2 linked regions of the Filimonas lacunae genome follow. Each later gene encodes a partner of the first gene's protein in a complex. Links are inferred from orthologs where the notes say so. Each region holds a gene or a part of one and is shown on either strand. Other genes may lie near its edges.

The links.
Region 2: the proteins of uvrA (region 1) and mfd are in contact, whole or in part, in a crystal structure (PDB 4DFC), measured with the Escherichia coli proteins. The link is inferred for Filimonas lacunae from one-to-one orthologs.

What each region holds. Positions count from the first base shown.
Region 1 is NZ_AP017422.1:5,909,196-5,917,511, reverse strand. What follows is about bases 2,149-5,641. They hold uvrA (excinuclease ABC subunit UvrA), read left to right. Parts: upstream 2,149-2,519; coding sequence 2,520-5,441; downstream 5,442-5,641. Other genes in these bases: FLA_RS23280 (GNAT family N-acetyltransferase), read right to left, coding at 5,503-5,641; FLA_RS23290 (OmpA family protein), read right to left, coding at 2,149-2,354. Also shown: FLA_RS23300 (OsmC family protein), read left to right, coding at 1-382; FLA_RS23295 (trans-sulfuration enzyme family protein), read left to right, coding at 425-1,594; more of FLA_RS23290, read right to left, coding at 1,689-2,148; more of FLA_RS23280, read right to left, coding at 5,642-5,952; FLA_RS23275 (alpha/beta hydrolase), read right to left, coding at 5,952-6,818; FLA_RS23270 (replication-associated recombination protein A), read right to left, coding at 6,853-8,121; FLA_RS23265 (PadR family transcriptional regulator), read left to right, coding at 8,183-8,316. UniProt on the Escherichia coli protein: The UvrABC repair system catalyzes the recognition and processing of DNA lesions. UvrA is an ATPase and a DNA-binding protein. A damage recognition complex composed of 2 UvrA and 2 UvrB subunits scans DNA for abnormalities.
Region 2 is NZ_AP017422.1:6,277,347-6,286,157, reverse strand. The notes cover bases 2,367-6,354. They hold mfd (transcription-repair coupling factor), read left to right. Parts: upstream 2,367-2,716; coding sequence 2,717-6,154; downstream 6,155-6,354. Other genes in these bases: FLA_RS24615 (hypothetical protein), read right to left, coding at 6,230-6,354; FLA_RS24625 (hypothetical protein), read left to right, coding at 2,367-2,646. In the rest of the region: FLA_RS24635 (glycine--tRNA ligase), read left to right, coding at 1-1,225; FLA_RS24630 (Crp/Fnr family transcriptional regulator), read left to right, coding at 1,274-1,855; more of FLA_RS24625, read left to right, coding at 2,002-2,366; more of FLA_RS24615, read right to left, coding at 6,355-6,436; gyrB (DNA topoisomerase (ATP-hydrolyzing) subunit B), read right to left, coding at 6,508-8,487; FLA_RS24605 (helix-turn-helix domain-containing protein), read left to right, coding at 8,691-8,811. UniProt on the Escherichia coli protein: Couples transcription and DNA repair by recognizing RNA polymerase (RNAP) stalled at DNA lesions. Mediates ATP-dependent release of RNAP and its truncated transcript from the DNA, and recruitment of nucleotide excision repair machinery to the damaged site.

The sequences.
Region 1 (8,316 bases):
TGCCAACAATCATTCGTTGCGCATGGACATTCCGGTTGACAAGGGAGGTTTAGGCAACGGTTTCAGACCCATGCAGGTACTGCTGGCTGGTTTAGGCGGTTGCAGTGCAGTGGATGTGGTTTCTATTCTGAAAAAACAGCGCCAGGATCTGCAGGATATATCTATTAGTGTAGATGGTGAGCGCGAACCCGGCAAAGAGCCTTCTTTATGGCAAAATGCTTCACTGGTTTTTGAACTAAAGGGTAATATAGACGAGGTGAAAGCTTACCGCGCGGTGGAATTATCTATTGATAAATATTGTTCTGTTGCAGAAACATTACGCCAGGCCGGTGCTAAACTGGAGTGGAAAGTGGTGGTGAACGGCAAAACCGTTACCGTGTAACGCTATTCAATCGTTTTTTCTCATTTATATACATAATTTATAATGCCTTACCATCCTATAACGAAAGCTATCCGCACGCAAACGCCTACTACGGACGAAATGGAGCATAGCACTCCTTTATTTCTTACCAGTAGTTTCCGGTTTGATAGTGCAGAAGATATGGCCGATGCTTTCAATGAAGTAAACGATCATAACATTTATACGCGCTTTAGTAATCCTACCGTACAGGAGTTTACTAATAAAATGTGCGCATTGGAAGGTGCAGAAGACGGTTTTTCCTGCGCCAGCGGTATGGCTGCTATTTTTGGCACCTTTATGACCTTTTTGCAAAGTGGCGACCATATTCTAAGCTGTGCTTCCATATTTGGTTCTACACACACTTTATTAACCAAGTACATGCCTAAATGGGGCATTGATTACTCTTATGGTTCGGTAAATGATGTAGACAGCTGGGAATCGTTAATTAAGCCTAACACCAAAATGATTTACCTGGAAACCCCTACCAACCCAGGGTTGGATGTGGTGGATATGGAAGCTGTTGGTAAACTGGCTAAGAAGCACAATCTGATGTTTGTAGTAGACAACTGTTTTGCTACGCCTATTTTACAACGTCCTATTGAATTTGGCGCAGACCTGGTGATACATTCTGCTACTAAATGGTTAGATGGACAGGGACGCGTGTTAGGTGGTATTGTAGTTGGTAAAAAAGAATTGATTCGCGAAATATACCTGTTTTGCCGTAACACCGGGCCTTCTATGTCGCCTTTTAATGCCTGGGTGTTAACCAAAAGCCTGGAGACATTAGACGTGCGTATTCAGCGTCATTGCGATAATGCGGAAGCCTTAGCTAAAAAGCTGGAAGGCCATGCAAAAATCAATACACTGAAATATCCTTTTATGCCTTCACATCCTGCCTATGCCATTGCGAAAAAGCAAATGAGCAGAGGTGGTTGCTTAGTGAACTTTGAAGTAAAAGGTGGTTTGGATGCAGGACGTAAGTTTATGAACGCATTAAAGATGATAACACTTACTTCCAACCTGGGCGATAGCAGATCTATTGCTTCACATCCGGCTTCTACTACACACTCTAAATTGAGTGCAGCAGATCAGCTGTCGGTAGGCATCACGCCTGGTATGATTCGTTTGTCTGTGGGTCTGGAGCATGTGGATGATATTGCGGCAGATGTTTTACAGGCTTTAGAACAGTGCTAATAACGCAAGAGCTTACTATTATTGCAAGCTTATAAAATAAAACGGGCCGTATTCAATAGAATACGGCCCGTTTGTTATTTACAGCAAGCTGTTATTAGTTACCCTTTTGGGCATCTGATTTCATTTTATCATTGGCAGTGATCAAAAACTCCACACGGCGGTTTTGAGCGCGGCCATCTTCTGTGTCGTTGGAATACTTGGGTGCAGTTAAACCAAAGCCACGGGTGGTTACCCGAGAGCTGGAAATGCCATTTGATTTAATATAGCTGGCAACAGATTCCGCACGCTGATTAGACAGTTTTTCATTGTACTCGGCAGTGCCTTTGTTGTCTGTATGGCCCTGTACTTCCACGTTAGTGTCGGGGTATTTGTTTAATACAGTAATCAACTGGCTTAAACTGGAACGGGAAGCATCGGTAAGGCTATAGCTGTCGAAGCCAAACAGAATTTTACTGCTAAACTCAACGGTAATGCCCTCTTCTACACGTTCTACTTTGGCATTAGGAACTTCATTTTTAATGTCTGCTGCCTGTTTGTCCATTTTACGGCCAATGATAGCACCAGCAGTGCCACCAACAGCAGCACCTATAATAGTTCCAAGTGCGGTATTACCTGACACTTTGCCAATAATTGCACCGGCAGCTGCACCGCCACCAGTGCCTATTGCGGCGCCCTTTTGAGTATTATTCCATGTTTTACATGACGATAATAACAGGGATGCAGCAATAACGGCGGTTAACGATAACTGAAGGATTTTCATATATCAACTGTATTTTAGATTAGATAAGTACCCTGCCAATTACTGTGCCATTGTTGTATGTGTCAGTTGTAACTGGTTGATTAGGAACATGCAAAAGCTTTCCATCTGAATAAACAAAAAGCTAACAGACTTTGTTCTACCTTCGGAAACCTGAAGAATTGTGTTATGGCAGCTACGAAAAAGGCATTACCTGTAAAAGAGGCAGAAAAAGAGGAGTTTATAGATGTATTTGGAGCGCGGGAGCATAACCTGAAGAACATAGATATTCATATTCCCAAGAACAAGATGGTGGTGTTTACCGGTGTAAGTGGCAGTGGCAAATCGTCTCTGGCATTTGATACTATTTACAACGAAGGACAGCGCCGGTATATGGAAAGCTTTAGTGCTTATGCCCGCCAGTTTATGGGGGATATGGAAAGGCCTGATGTAGATAAGATACTAGGCTTAAGCCCGGTGATATCTATTGAGCAAAAGACCACCAACAAAAACCCACGTTCAACAGTAGGTACTATTACTGAATTATACGATTTCCTCCGTTTGTTATATGCGCGTATTGGTGAAGCATACAGCTACAACACGGGTAAAAAAATGACCAAGTTTAGCGAAGAGGAGATCGTTGACAATATTTTCAAAAAGTTTAAGGGCAAAAAAATCACCTTACTGGCTCCCCTGATCAGAGGTAGAAAAGGGCATTACCGGGAGTTGTTTGAAGATATTCGCAAAAAAGGCTTTGTGAAGGTTCGGGTAGATGGCGAAGTGCTGGATATTACGCCACGCATGCAGCTGGATCGCTATAAGATTCATGATATTGAAGTGGTGATAGACCGTATGCAGGTGACAGACGATATGAAAGTTCGTTTGAGCCAAAGCGTACAGCAAACGTTGAAAACCGGTAAAGACCTGATGTTTTTGCTGGTGAACGGCGGCACCAAGGAAGACTTGCTGGTGCAATATTCCAAGCAACTGATGTGCGAAGATACCGGCATCAGCTATGAAGAGCCTTCGCCCAATGCTTTCTCGTTTAACTCGCCTTACGGCGCCTGTCCTACCTGTAAAGGTTTGGGTAGTGTGTACTCTATAAGCATGGATGCTATTATACCGGACAATACTAAAAACATACGGGAAGGTGGTATTGCGCCGTTGGGGGAAGAAAGGGAAGCTTCTATGTTTAAAACAGTAGCACAGATAGCCCGCCGACATAAAATAAGCCTGGATAAGCCGATCAAAGATATACCAGCCAAAAGCCTGAATGTTATTTTATATGGCAAAGAAGAGGTAGATGCAGAAGATATGGCAGCTTATGACGAAGCGGCATCCAGCACACCTTATGAGGGCGAGTTTGAAGGTATCATTCCCATGATTAAAAGATGGTTTGCCGGAAGCAGCGAAAGCACCCGTGAATGGGCCGAGAAATTTATGGAGCTGCAAACCTGCCCTACCTGTGAGGGAACCCGGTTGAAGAAAGAAAGCCTGTGGTTTAAAGTAGATAAAAAGAATATCTCAGAGCTCAGTGAACTGAACCTGGACAAACTGATGGTTTGGTTTGCAGATATTGAAAAAAGATTGTCTGATAAGCAGAATACTATTTCCAAGGATATTCTGAAAGAAATCAGAGAGCGTTTGCAGTTTTTGCTGGATGTGGGCCTGACGTATTTAACACTGAATCGATCGTCACGTACTTTAAGCGGCGGTGAATCACAGCGTATACGACTGGCTACACAGATAGGATCGCAGCTGCAAGGTATTACCTACATATTAGATGAGCCTTCTATTGGCCTGCATCAACGCGATAACCACCAGTTGATTGAAGCCTTACGCAACCTGCGTAATATAGGCAACAGCGTACTGGTTGTAGAGCATGATAAAGATATTATGTTGGCTGCTGATCACCTGGTAGATATCGGGCCACGCGCCGGTAAACATGGCGGACGTGTAGTGGCGGCAGGTACACCGGAAGAAGTGTTGCAATCCGCTTCTGACACAGCTTTATACCTGAATGGTAAAAAAGGCATACAAGTACCGGCAGAAAGAAGACCTGGCAATGGAAAAACTTTAGAGCTGAAAGGTGCCACCGGCAACAATCTGAAAAATGTATCGGTACAAATTCCATTAGGCAAACTGGTGCTGATAACCGGCGTAAGTGGTAGTGGCAAAAGCACCTTAATTAATGAAACTTTATATCCTATTTTATCAAGGCATTGTTATAACAGCCGAATAGCACCTCTGCCCTATAAAAGTATAAAGGGCTTAGAGCATATTGATAAAGTCATTGAAATAGATCAGTCGCCTATCGGGCGTACACCACGTAGCAACCCAGCTACGTATTGTGGTTTCTTTACAGAAATAAGAACACTGTTCTCTGCCATACCAGAAGCCAAAATTCGCGGTTATAATGCCGGCCGTTTTTCTTTTAATGTAAAAGGAGGACGTTGCGAGGTATGTGAAGGTGGTGGTATGCGTGTAATTGAAATGAACTTTTTGCCGGATGTATATGTGCATTGTGAAAAATGTAATGGCAAACGCTATAACAGGGAAACGTTGGAAATACGTTACAAAGGCAAATCGATCAGTGATGTACTGGATATGACCGTAGATGAAGCCTGCGAGTTTTTCCAGGCGGTACCTTTTCTCTATCGTAAAATTAAAGTACTGAGTGATGTAGGATTAGGTTATATAACGCTGGGGCAAAGCGCCGTTACCTTAAGTGGTGGTGAAGCGCAGCGTGTGAAGCTGGCAACAGAACTGGCTAAAAAAGATACTGGTAAAACTTTTTATATACTGGATGAACCTACCACCGGTTTACACTTTCAGGATATTCAACACCTGCTGGATGTGTTAAACAAATTGGTGGAAAGAGGTAACAGTGTGTTGGTGATTGAACACAACCTGGATGTGATAAAAGTGGCAGACCATGTGATTGACCTCGGACCGGAAGGAGGGGATGGCGGAGGACGCATTTTATTTGAAGGCACTCCCGAAGAAATGATCAAAAATAAAGAAAGCCATACTGCGCGGTTTTTGAAAATAGAACTGGAAAGCAGTATACCACCTGTTGCAGCTAAAGCAACAAGTAAAAAGAAGAAATAAAGCGTAAGAGCGGATATTTTATAATGGCCCCGGGAAGTCAGATTCTTTTCGGGGCCATTTTTTATGTGTGCTTAAGCATGTGTATGTGGTCTATGCCATCTTCATCGTATACTTCACCTATACGTTCAAAACCGAACGAGCCGTAAAATTTTTCGAGATACAATTGTGCACCTATCTGGATATTGGCCTTGCCAAACAATTCATAGCACAGTTCAATAGCAGCAGCTACCAATTGCTGACCAGAGCCGGTGCCACGATAAGCCGGACTGCTTACAATACGGCCTATGGACATTTCGGTGTAGGATATACCGGGAGGTACCAGTCTAGCACAGGCTACGAGGTTGTTGCCATCCCATAAAAGCAGGTGATGGCATTCCTGGTCTTTATTATCCATATCCAGGAATACACAATTCTGTTCCACCACAAACACCTCACTGCGTAAACGAAGCAGGGCATATAACTCCTGCAACGTTAATTCAGTAAAATGCTTACACACAGCACTAAAGTTCATTATTGTACATTTTTTTTAATAAAGGCAATGGCTCTATTATAAGTATCCAGCAGGTTGCTGCCGGTCCAGCCATGTTTTTCACCTGGGTATTCTTTATAATCATTGATGACTCCTTTGCTGTCCAGCTCTGCTTTTAATGCAACGCTTTGGCTGATAGGCACAACATCATCGGCTGTGCCATGGAAAATAATAGTAGGAGGAGACTGTGCGGTTACATGTTGAATAGGGCTGGCAGCTACATAGTTAGCCGGAGCAGTAGCAGGCGTGCCGCCTAACCACACAGAAAGGAGTTGTGCGTAATAAATGTCACTATTAGCTAAGGCAGTAATATCGGTAGGGCCAAATAAATCAACCACTGCTTTTACATTGCCTTTGCTATTGTAGTTGTAAGCATGCAGTAAGGAAAGATGTGCGCCGGCGCTGGCACCAATTAATACTATTTTATTGGTGTTAATATGATACTCAGCCCCTTTGCTGATGATATAATCGATAGCGCTGTTGATATCATTAACAGGAGCGGGCCACAGGTTGGTGGCGGGTAATGCTGCTAACCGGTAGTTGATATTGAAAATAGCATAATCGCTTAACTGTGGGCGTAAAAACAATACTGCCGAATCCAGCTCAGTTTTATCGCCGGATGTCCAGGCGCCACCGTGAACCAATACCATTATTTTGGTAGCAGAATCAGTTCTGCCGGCTGGCAGATATATATCCAGCTTTTGAGCGCTATTGTCGCCGTAGCTTACATCTTTAGCTGTTTTTTCAACGGAAGCGTCGTCAGTTGGTGTGGCATCGTCCTTTTTACAGGATAGGGTTAACAGCACAGCGGCTGCAAAGGTGGCCAGGTATACCCGGTAATTCTTCATTGTTGTAGATATTGGTTTATGTTAACTGTTTGCATTAATAACCGTATTTATCTTTCCACTTTGCTTTTAAAAACCGGCGTAATTCTTCTTCACGGGCGTTTTGACCCGGTTCGTAAAAAGCAGTACCACTTAACATTTCTGGTAAATATTCCTGTTCGGCAAAACTGCCTTCAAAAGAATGCGCGTATTTGTAACCCTTGCCATAGTCAAGGTTCTTCATCAGTTTAGTAGGCGCATTTCTGATATGCAATGGTACGGGTAAATCGCCATATTGCTGTACTGCCTGCAAAGCAGCGCCAATAGCTGCATAAGATGCATTGCTTTTAGCGGAAGAAGCCAGATAGGTAGCACATTGCGATAAAATAATCCTGGCTTCGGGGTAACCGATTTTAGTAACTGCATCAAACGTGGCATTGGCAAGTAATAAAGCATTGGCATTGGCATTGCCAATATCTTCACTGGCAAAAATGAGCATGCGGCGGGCAATAAACTTCACGTCTTCGCCACCTTCAATCATACGTGCCAGCCAGTATACAGCCCCGTTAGGGTCACTGCCGCGCATACTTTTAATAAACGCGGAAATAATATCATAGTGCTGTTCACCCTTTTTATCGTACAGTGCTATGCGCTTTTGGGCAATATCCATTACCAGCTTATCGGTAATAACCAGTTTCTGATCAGTTACAGAAGCCTGCACCACCAGTTCAAACAGGTTTAACAGTTTGCGTGCATCACCACCGGAGATATTAATTAAAGCAGTTGTTTCCTGTAGTTCAATATCGTATTGCTGAAGATACTCATCTTTTTGCATGGCCTGATGCAACAGTTGCACCAATGCCTCTTCGCTTAGTGCTTTCAGCACATACACCTGGCAACGGCTTAGCAAGGCCGCATTTACTTCAAACGATGGGTTTTCGGTGGTAGCACCTATTAAAGTAATAGTGCCTTTTTCTACAGCACCCAGCAAAGCATCCTGCTGGCCTTTATTAAAGCGGTGAATTTCATCAATAAACAAAATTGCGCGTGATTGCGCCTTGGCTACCTCTATTACTTCGCGCACATCTTTTACGCCACTGCTAATGGCACTGAGCTGGTAAAAAGGAAGTTGAAGGGTATGAGCCACAATATTGGCAATAGTGGTTTTGCCTACGCCGGGTGGCCCCCATAATAGCATAGAGGGAATTAAGCCTTTGTCAATAGCATTTCGCAGAATGCTGCCTTTACCTGTAAGATGTTCCTGCCCCACAAGATCGTCCAGGTTTTCCGGACGTAGTCGTTCTGCCAACGGTATAGCGCTGTTCATGAAGGCAAAATACTTAATTCTTTAGCAAAATGGAAGAAAAAATATGATACCTAAGAAACTTATGTATTGGCATATTGGGTATATTTATGATATGGATAAACGTGCGTTGTATAAGGGATGCCTGGAACCCGTTTTGCTGCAACTGCTTCACGATCATGGACGTATGTATGGTTATGAAATAACGCAGAAGGTAAA
Region 2 (8,811 bases), 370 kb from region 1 along the record:
CGGCCACGTAGATAATTTCAGTGATCCGATGATCGATAACAAGGATAGCAAAAAGCGCTACCGGGTAGATCATTTGATTGAAGCATATGCGGATAAGCTGACCGAAGAAGGTAAAGGGCAGGAAGCGCAAGCTTTGATTGCAGAAATGGAAAGACTGCTTTCTACTGACGACTTTACAGGATTGAAGCAATTATTGATTGATAATAAAATTGCTTGCGGCGTTAGCGGAACTACTAACTGGACAGATATCCGTCAGTTTAACCTGATGTTTGATACCAAAGTGGGTTCTGTTGCGGAAGATGCTGACACTATTTACCTGCGTCCTGAAACTGCGCAAGGTATTTTTGTAAACTTCCTGAACGTGCAAAAAACAGCACGTATGAAAGTGCCTTTTGGTATTGCCCAAACAGGTAAAGCTTTTCGTAACGAGATTGTTGCCCGTCAGTTCATTTTCCGTATGCGTGAATTTGAACAAATGGAGATGCAGTTTTTTGTACGTCCTGGCACAGAAGGGGAGTGGTACAAATACTGGAAAGAAGCTCGTTTACAGTGGCATCTTTCTTTAGGTATTGACCAAGCTAAATATCGCTATCACGATCATGCTAAATTAGCTTTCTATGCTAAAGAAGCGTGTGACATTGAATTTGAATTCCCAATAGGTTTCAAAGAAGTAGAAGGTATTCACTCCCGCACCGATTACGATTTGACCCAGCACGAAAAATTCAGCCGTAAAAAGCAACAGTATTTTGATAATGATCTGGATGAAAATGGCAAGGCTTACGGCAACTACGTTCCATACGTAATTGAAACGTCTATTGGTTTAGATCGTATGTTCCTGTTGATATTGTCTAATGCTTACGAAGAGGAAACTTTAACAAAGGAAGATGGCAGCACAGACAGCCGTACTGTACTGCACATTCCAGCTAAGCTGGCTCCTGTTAAACTGGCCATTCTGCCTTTAACCAAGAAAGATGGGTTACCAGAAATTGCCAGAGAGTTGATGGATGAGTGTAAGCAACATTTCAGATGTTTTTATGAAGAAAAAGATGCTATTGGTAAGCGTTACCGCAGGCAGGATGCTATTGGCACCCCTTTCTGTATAACTATCGATCATCAGACCAAAGAAGATCAAACAGTTACTATTCGCCATCGCGATAGCATGTTACAAGAGCGTGTTCCATTGTCTAAAGTGCGTGAGATTGTTACGCAGGCAATTGAAAAATAAATTCTCCAACAGGGCCGGTGCAAACACCGGCCCTGTTTTTTACTGCTTATGAACAATCCACATTTTCTTACCACTATATTCACGCATAAGTATTTTACCCGGGAAGAGCAAGACAGGATACTGGCTCAATTTGCCAGGGTAGAGTTTGCGAGGAACGACTTCTTATTGCGAGAAGGCAGTATCGCTGTCAGGCACTGGTTTATAGAATCTGGTTTTGTACGTTCTTATGTCACAGATGCTGAGGGTAAGGACATCAGTACCCAGTTTTATGCAGCCGGGGATATCGTAATAGACTGGGCTTCTCTTTTCCTGCAACAGGCTACCCGGGAAAATATACAGGCGCTTACTGATTGTGTTTGCTGGCAGGTGAATTATGCTGATTTTCAACAACTGTTTCATGGCATGGAAGCTTTTCGCGAACAGGGCAGGGCCAGGCTGGCCGGTAGTTATTTTGCGTTAAAAAATCATAGTATCTCCCTTATTGCCGATCAGGCGAAGCAGCGTTACAAGCAGCTGCTACAGGAAAAGCCACACATCCTGCAGCATGTTTCTTTAAAGCATATAGCCAGTTACCTGGGTATTACAGATACATCGCTCAGTAGAATACGCAAAGAAATAGCGGAAGAATAAACGGTGCAGGTAATCGTTGTGTGTCATGGGTGCCACCAATGAAATGGAGACATGTTGTGTTTCCGGTTACCACCCCATATTTCTTGCCATATGCAAAGAATGACGGATAATACAAGCGCTAGCTTTGTAATATAAAATCCGGAAACATGCAGCAGGCCTTATTTATCGCCATTACTTTCACTACTGTTTTACTGCTATGGTTAGCTACCGGCCGCAACAAACAGCTGGGTGTGTTTTACCTGGCATGGATGCTGGTTGCAGGTTACCTGGCTTATAACGGCTTCTTTAATAATCCCGCTGCAACACCACCGCGCCTGCTGTGGGCCATTTTACCCGCCATGATTGCTACCTTCTATTTTTATAAGCGTATTCCTGCACCTCAGTTACATTATGGCTTGCTGTTATCTGTGCACCTGGTACGTATACTGGTAGAGGGGATGTTATATCTGTTATATAAGCAGGGAAAGATTCCAGTGAGCATGACTTTTTGCGGCTGGAACTATGATGTGTTAACCGGTATTTCGGCGTTGATACTGTTGCTATATTATGTACGGGTAAAGCGTTGTTCTGTACGGCTTTTGATGGTTTGGAACTGGCTGGGGTTATTGTTGTTGGCTATTATTGTGGTTACAGCTATTTTATCAGCACCATCACCTTTTCAGCAACTGGCTTTTGAGCAGCCGAATGTGGCAATATTGCAGTTTCCTTACACCTTGCTACCGGCGGTTATTGTTCCCGCTGTGTTGCTTTCGCATTTGCTAATGCTGAAAATGGGCAAAACAGCCAGATAGCAGGCAAATATCATAGGATTGTTAACGCTAAACGGTATTCTAATGAATAAGCTTACCTTTGCTGCGCGTTATGAATTTGAGTGTGTTACTGGATCAGTACAAACAATCCCCCCGCCTTTTACAATTGGCGGCCAGGCTAGCTTTTGCCGCTACTGATACAAATAGTTCTACCAGGCAAAACATCTTTCTTAAAAATTTACAAGGCAGTAGTGCTGAGTTTTTGTTAACAGCCATCTTCGGGCATGATCAGTGCAAGGAGGTAAACCACCTGGTGGTGCTGAACGATGCCGAAGAAGCTGCCTATTTTCATAATACACTGGAAAACCTTACCAGTGCATTAGATCTGTTTTACTTCCCGTCTTCTTTTAAGAACAGGAAAAACTTCCGTTTGCTCAACAGCTCACATGTGATGTTGCGTACCGAAGCGCTGACCAGGCTGGCGGCAGGCGGGAATAAAAAAATTGTGATCACCCATCCCGAAGCATTGTTTGAGAAGGTGGTACTACCTGAAACGCTGAAGGGGAACATCATTCATATTAAAACAAACGACACCATTAACCTGGAAGGTTTGATGGAACTGTTTGTAATGTATGGCTTTGTGCGTACCGATTTTGTGTACGAACCGGGACAGTTTGCTATTCGTGGTGGCATCCTGGATATTTACTCGTTTGGCAATGACAAGCCTTACCGCGTAGAGCTGTTTGGTAATGAGGTGGACAGTATCAGGATATTTGATCCCGAATCGCAGCTGAGTGAGAGAAAGCTCATGCAGGTAAGCATTATTCCTAACGTGGAAACACAATTTGATAGCGGCGAAAAAGTAACCCTGATGGAGTTTTTGCCGGAGAATATGATTGTGTGGCTGAAAGACTGGGATGTGATCAAGGAAAAGATAAGCCAGCAGGAAGAAGACCTGGGCTTGTTTTTACAAAGAATAGAAACAGCAGGCAATACCGAGGTAATAGCAGAGGTGCAGGATGATGAGGATGAAACCAAAATATGGAAGGATGTAAGCCTGCAGGACTTTGTGCCTGTTGCCACTATTGAGCGACAGATGCAACAACGCATGATTGTGGAGTTTGGCTATAAGCCGCAGTTGTCTACCGAAGAAATTGAATATAATACCAAGCCGCAGCCCGCTTTCAACCGTCAGTTTGATTTACTGATTAAAGATTTAAAGGCGCATGAAGCACAAGGCTATGCTATTTACCTGTTTGCCGAGCAGGCTAAACAGCTGGAAAGGCTGCATACTATTTTCACCGATTTAAATACTGAACTGGAATTTGTTCCGGTAGCTACCTCCATACATAGCGGATTTATTGATGCCGATTTAAAGGTGGTATGTTATACCGATCACCAGATATTCCAGCGTTATCATAAATACCGCATTAAGCAGGCCTATAATAAAAACAAGGCTATTACACTGAAAACCCTGCGCGATCTTCAACCGGGCGATTTTGTAACACACATCGATCATGGTGTAGGCACTTACAGCGGGTTACAGAAGATAGAGGTGGCGGGTAAAATGCAGGAAGCGGTGCGCATTTTATATAAGGATGGCGATATCCTGTATGTGAACATTAACTCCCTGCATAAAATTTCCAAGTTTACCGGTAAAGAGGGCACCGCGCCCAAAGTAAACAAATTGGGTAGTGAGGTATGGAGTAAGCTGAAAGAAAAAACCAAGGCGAAGGTTAAAGAAATTGCCTTTGATTTAATAAAGCTGTATGCGCAACGGAAGGCGCAGCAAGGGTTTGCGCATATGCCTGATAACTACATGCAAACCGAGCTGGAAGCTTCATTCGTGTATGAAGATACGCCTGACCAGGCCAAAGCTACAGAAGATGTGAAGCGTGATATGGAACAGCCGGCACCTATGGACAGGCTGGTGTGTGGTGATGTAGGCTTTGGTAAAACAGAGGTGGCTATACGTGCTGCTTTTAAAACAGTATTGGATGGCAAGCAGGCAGCCGTGCTGGTGCCAACTACTATCCTGGCTTTCCAGCACTATAAAACGTTTAGCGAGCGTTTAAAAGACTTCCCGGTAACCGTTGATTTTATCAACCGTTTTAAATCGGCCAAAGAGAAGAAAGAAACCTTCAAACGTTTAGAAGAAGGTAAGATTGATATATTGGTAGGGACCCATGGTGTGTTGGGTAAAGAGGTGAAGTTTAAAGACCTGGGGCTGATGGTGATTGATGAAGAACAGAAGTTTGGTGTGGCACATAAAGAGAAGCTGAAAACATTAAAAACCAATGTAGACTGTTTAACACTTACGGCAACTCCTATACCACGTACCCTACAGTTTTCGCTGATGGGGGCACGTGACTTAAGCATCATTAATACACCACCACCGAACCGCCAACCTGTACAAACCGAGATACAGGTATTTAATGAAGATGTGATACGCGACGCCATTTACTTTGAAACAGAACGTGGTGGCCAGGTGTTCTTTATTCATAACCGTGTGTTGGGATTACAGGAAATGGCTGGCCTGTTACAGGCGCTTTGCCCGGATTTAAGTATTTCCTATGCGCATGGACAAATGGAAGGAGATGAACTGGAAGAGCGTATTATGGATTTCATTGACAAGAAATACGATGTGCTTATCTGTACTAACATTGTAGAAAGTGGTGTGGACATTCCTAATGTAAACACCATTATCATTAACAATGCACACCATTTTGGTTTAAGCGATCTGCACCAGCTGCGTGGCCGTGTGGGTAGAAGTAATAGAAAAGCATTCTGTTATTTGTTGGCACCACCTATGAGTACATTGCCAACCGATTCGCGCAAACGCCTGCAAACATTAGAGCAGTTCAGTGATTTGGGCAGTGGTTTCCAGATTGCTATGCGCGACCTGGATATTCGTGGTGCAGGAAATATGCTGGGTGGTGAGCAGAGTGGTTTTATGGCAGATATCGGCTTTGAGATGTACCAGAAAATATTGGAAGAAGCGATTAAGGAATTAAAGCGTACTTCCTTTAAAGAATTGTTCAAAGACGAGATCAGCAAGCAGGATGATTATGTAAGCGATTGTACTATCGATACCGATTTACAGATATTAATTCCTGATTCTTATGTAGAAAGTATTACGGAACGTTTATCGTTGTATACGCGTTTGGATAACTGTGAAAAAGAAGAAGAGTTAGTGGCGTTTCATGCAGAGATGGCCGACAGGTTTGGGCCTATTCCACCGGAGGTAGAAGACCTGTTTACCACAGTAAGATGCCGCTGGCTGGCCGTGGGATTAGGTTTTGAAAAGATGGCATTGAAGGATGACACGTTGCGTTGCTATTTCATCAACAAAAACGATTCGCCTTATTTTGAATCAGACCTGTTTCAAAACATTATTCAATACCTGCAGGTAGGTACTAACAAAGCGAGGTTAAAACAATCAGCTAAAAACTTTTTGCTGGTGGTAGATGATGTGAAGGATATGAACCAGATGCACCAGTTTTTAGGGCGGATGTATAAGGGCGTTATTATAGATAAAAAAGAAGTATAACCCATTTTTTATATACAAGAAAAAAGGCCCGCTTTTATAAAAGCGGGCCTTTTTCATAAAAGTTTCTAATATATACTAGAATTCTTTTTTAGCTACTCCGTCAGCAATAGCCTGTAAAGCTTTTGCTTCGCTTAAGATAGCAGTCATTTTGTTGCCTTTGCCATCGTGGCCTTTAGCAATATAACCACCTTTTGCAGTTTTAGATACCACAGCATCCTGCATAGGAACATCTTTCTCTTTGGTTTTTAAACAATATGCCTTTAACATTTTAGACGTGTCCATCGTTGTCATTTTTGAGGTTAATAAATATAGGTTGCCGGGCAACACTTGTTCGTTTATATTTTCTACTTTTTCTATACGTCTATTTTAGCATACTTGGCGTGGGTTTCAATAAACTCTCTGCGTGGAGCTACTTCATCACCCATTAACATGCTAAATACACCATCTGCATTTGCCAGACTTTCTATAGTTACCTGCTTCAGCGTTCTTCTGGATGGATCCATGGTTGTGTCCCATAACTGGTCAGCGTTCATTTCACCCAAACCTTTGTATCGCTGAATAGTAACGCTATCTTCTTTACCTGCGCCTAATTTTTGAACCAGGCCTTTACGCTGTTCTTCGTTATACGCATATGCCTGCTCTTTACCTTTCTTTACCAGGTACAATGGTGGTTGTGCCAGATACACGTAACCATTTTGTACCAGTTCTTTCATATAGCGGAATATAAACGTAAGAATCAGGGTGGCAATGTGCGAACCATCCACGTCGGCATCGGTCATAATAATAAGCTTGTGATAACGAAGCTTAGTAATATTTAATGCTTTAGGATCTTCAGGCGTTCCAATAGTAACACCCATTGCGGTGAAAATGTTGCGTATTTCCTCGTTTTCGTAAATTTTGTGTTCCATGGCTTTTTCCACGTTCAAAATTTTACCGCGTAACGGGAGGATAGCCTGAAAACTACGGTCGCGGCCCTGCTTGGCAGTACCACCGGCCGAGTCACCTTCCACCAGGTATAACTCACATTTTTCAGCGTCTCTTTCCGAACAATCGGCCAGCTTTCCTGGTAAGCCCCCACCGCTTAATACGGTTTTACGCTGTACCATTTCACGGGCCTTTTTGGCTGCTACCCTTGCCTGAGCCGCCAATATTATCTTCTGGATAACGTTTTTGGCTTCTTTCGGATTTTCTTCCAAATAGCTCTGCAAAGCCCCTGCCACAGTTGTTTGTACAATACCACTTACGTCACTGTTACCCAGTTTTGTTTTGGTTTGTCCTTCAAATTGCGGTTCCGGAACTTTCACTGATATAATGGCGCTTAAACCTTCCCGGAAGTCATCGCCTTCAATTTCTACCTTGGCTTTTTCAAATAAGCCTTCTTTATCGCCGTACTGTTTAAACACACGGGTTAATGCCTGTCTGAAACCGGTTACGTGTGTGCCGCCTTCAATGGTATTAATGTTGTTTACGTACGAGAAAATATGCTCTTTAAAATCACTGTTGTAGGTCATGGCCACTTCAACCGCTACATTGGCTTTCTCGTCATGTCCTTCTACATATAAGGTTTTCGGAATTAAAGGAGCCCGTTTGGCAGCTTCATCCAGCATTTCTACAAACTCAATGATACCACCTTCGCTGTAAAAGTTTTTTGTATATACATTCCCTTCTTCGTCCTTCTCGCGAAGGTCAGTTAAGTTAATGTTGATGCGTCTGTTGAGGTAGGCCAGTTCGCGTAAACGTCCTTCCAGAATCTCTTTATTGTAAACAGTTACCGTAAAAATAGATGCATCGGGCCAGAAATGTACTTTGGTACCTGTAAGCTCAGAAGTGCCTATTTCACGAACAGCGTATTGAGGAACACCAATTCTGTATTCCTGCTCAAATATTTTACCTTCCCGCTGTACAGTTACCTGTAACACCGTACTTAATGCGTTTACGCAACTCACACCCACACCGTGCAAACCGCCGGATACTTTATAGGTGTTTTTATCAAACTTACCACCCGCGTGTAACACGGTCATTACCACTTCCAGCGCACTACGTTTTTCTTTCGTGTGCATGGCTGTAGGAATACCCCTTCCATCATCGCTTACGCTGATGGAATTGTCTTCATGAATGGTAACCTGGATGTTTTTACAATAACCCGCAAGGGCTTCATCAATAGAGTTATCAACTACTTCGTATACCAGGTGATGCAAGCCTTTTACCCCTACATCGCCAATATACATCGCCGGCCTTTTTCTAACGGCTTCCAGCCCTTCAAGTACCTGAATGCTGTCTGCCTCATAACCCGGTTGCGCGGGGGCGGCTATGTCTAATATTTCTTCACTCATAAATTGATATGAACGGTTGTTTGTTATCGAATGAAAGCTGGCAAAATTACGGAAAAAAGAGCGCTTTTCCTGTTAAAAGAGCGCTTTTACAGCCTTATTTACCCCCATATTGCCCCCACTTTAACGTCATTTTATTGCCATAATCCACGAATGTTGAAAAGTTACCCCGGATTTACATGTTGATACATTAATTTTGCCTCATCATGTTACAAGCTCTCGATATATTGAAGGTGGCGCACAGGAACACGGTAGAGCCGAGTATGAACCTGTTACATATGAAAGAACAGCACGTGCCTGGTTCTATTCAATATGTTATCAGAAGAT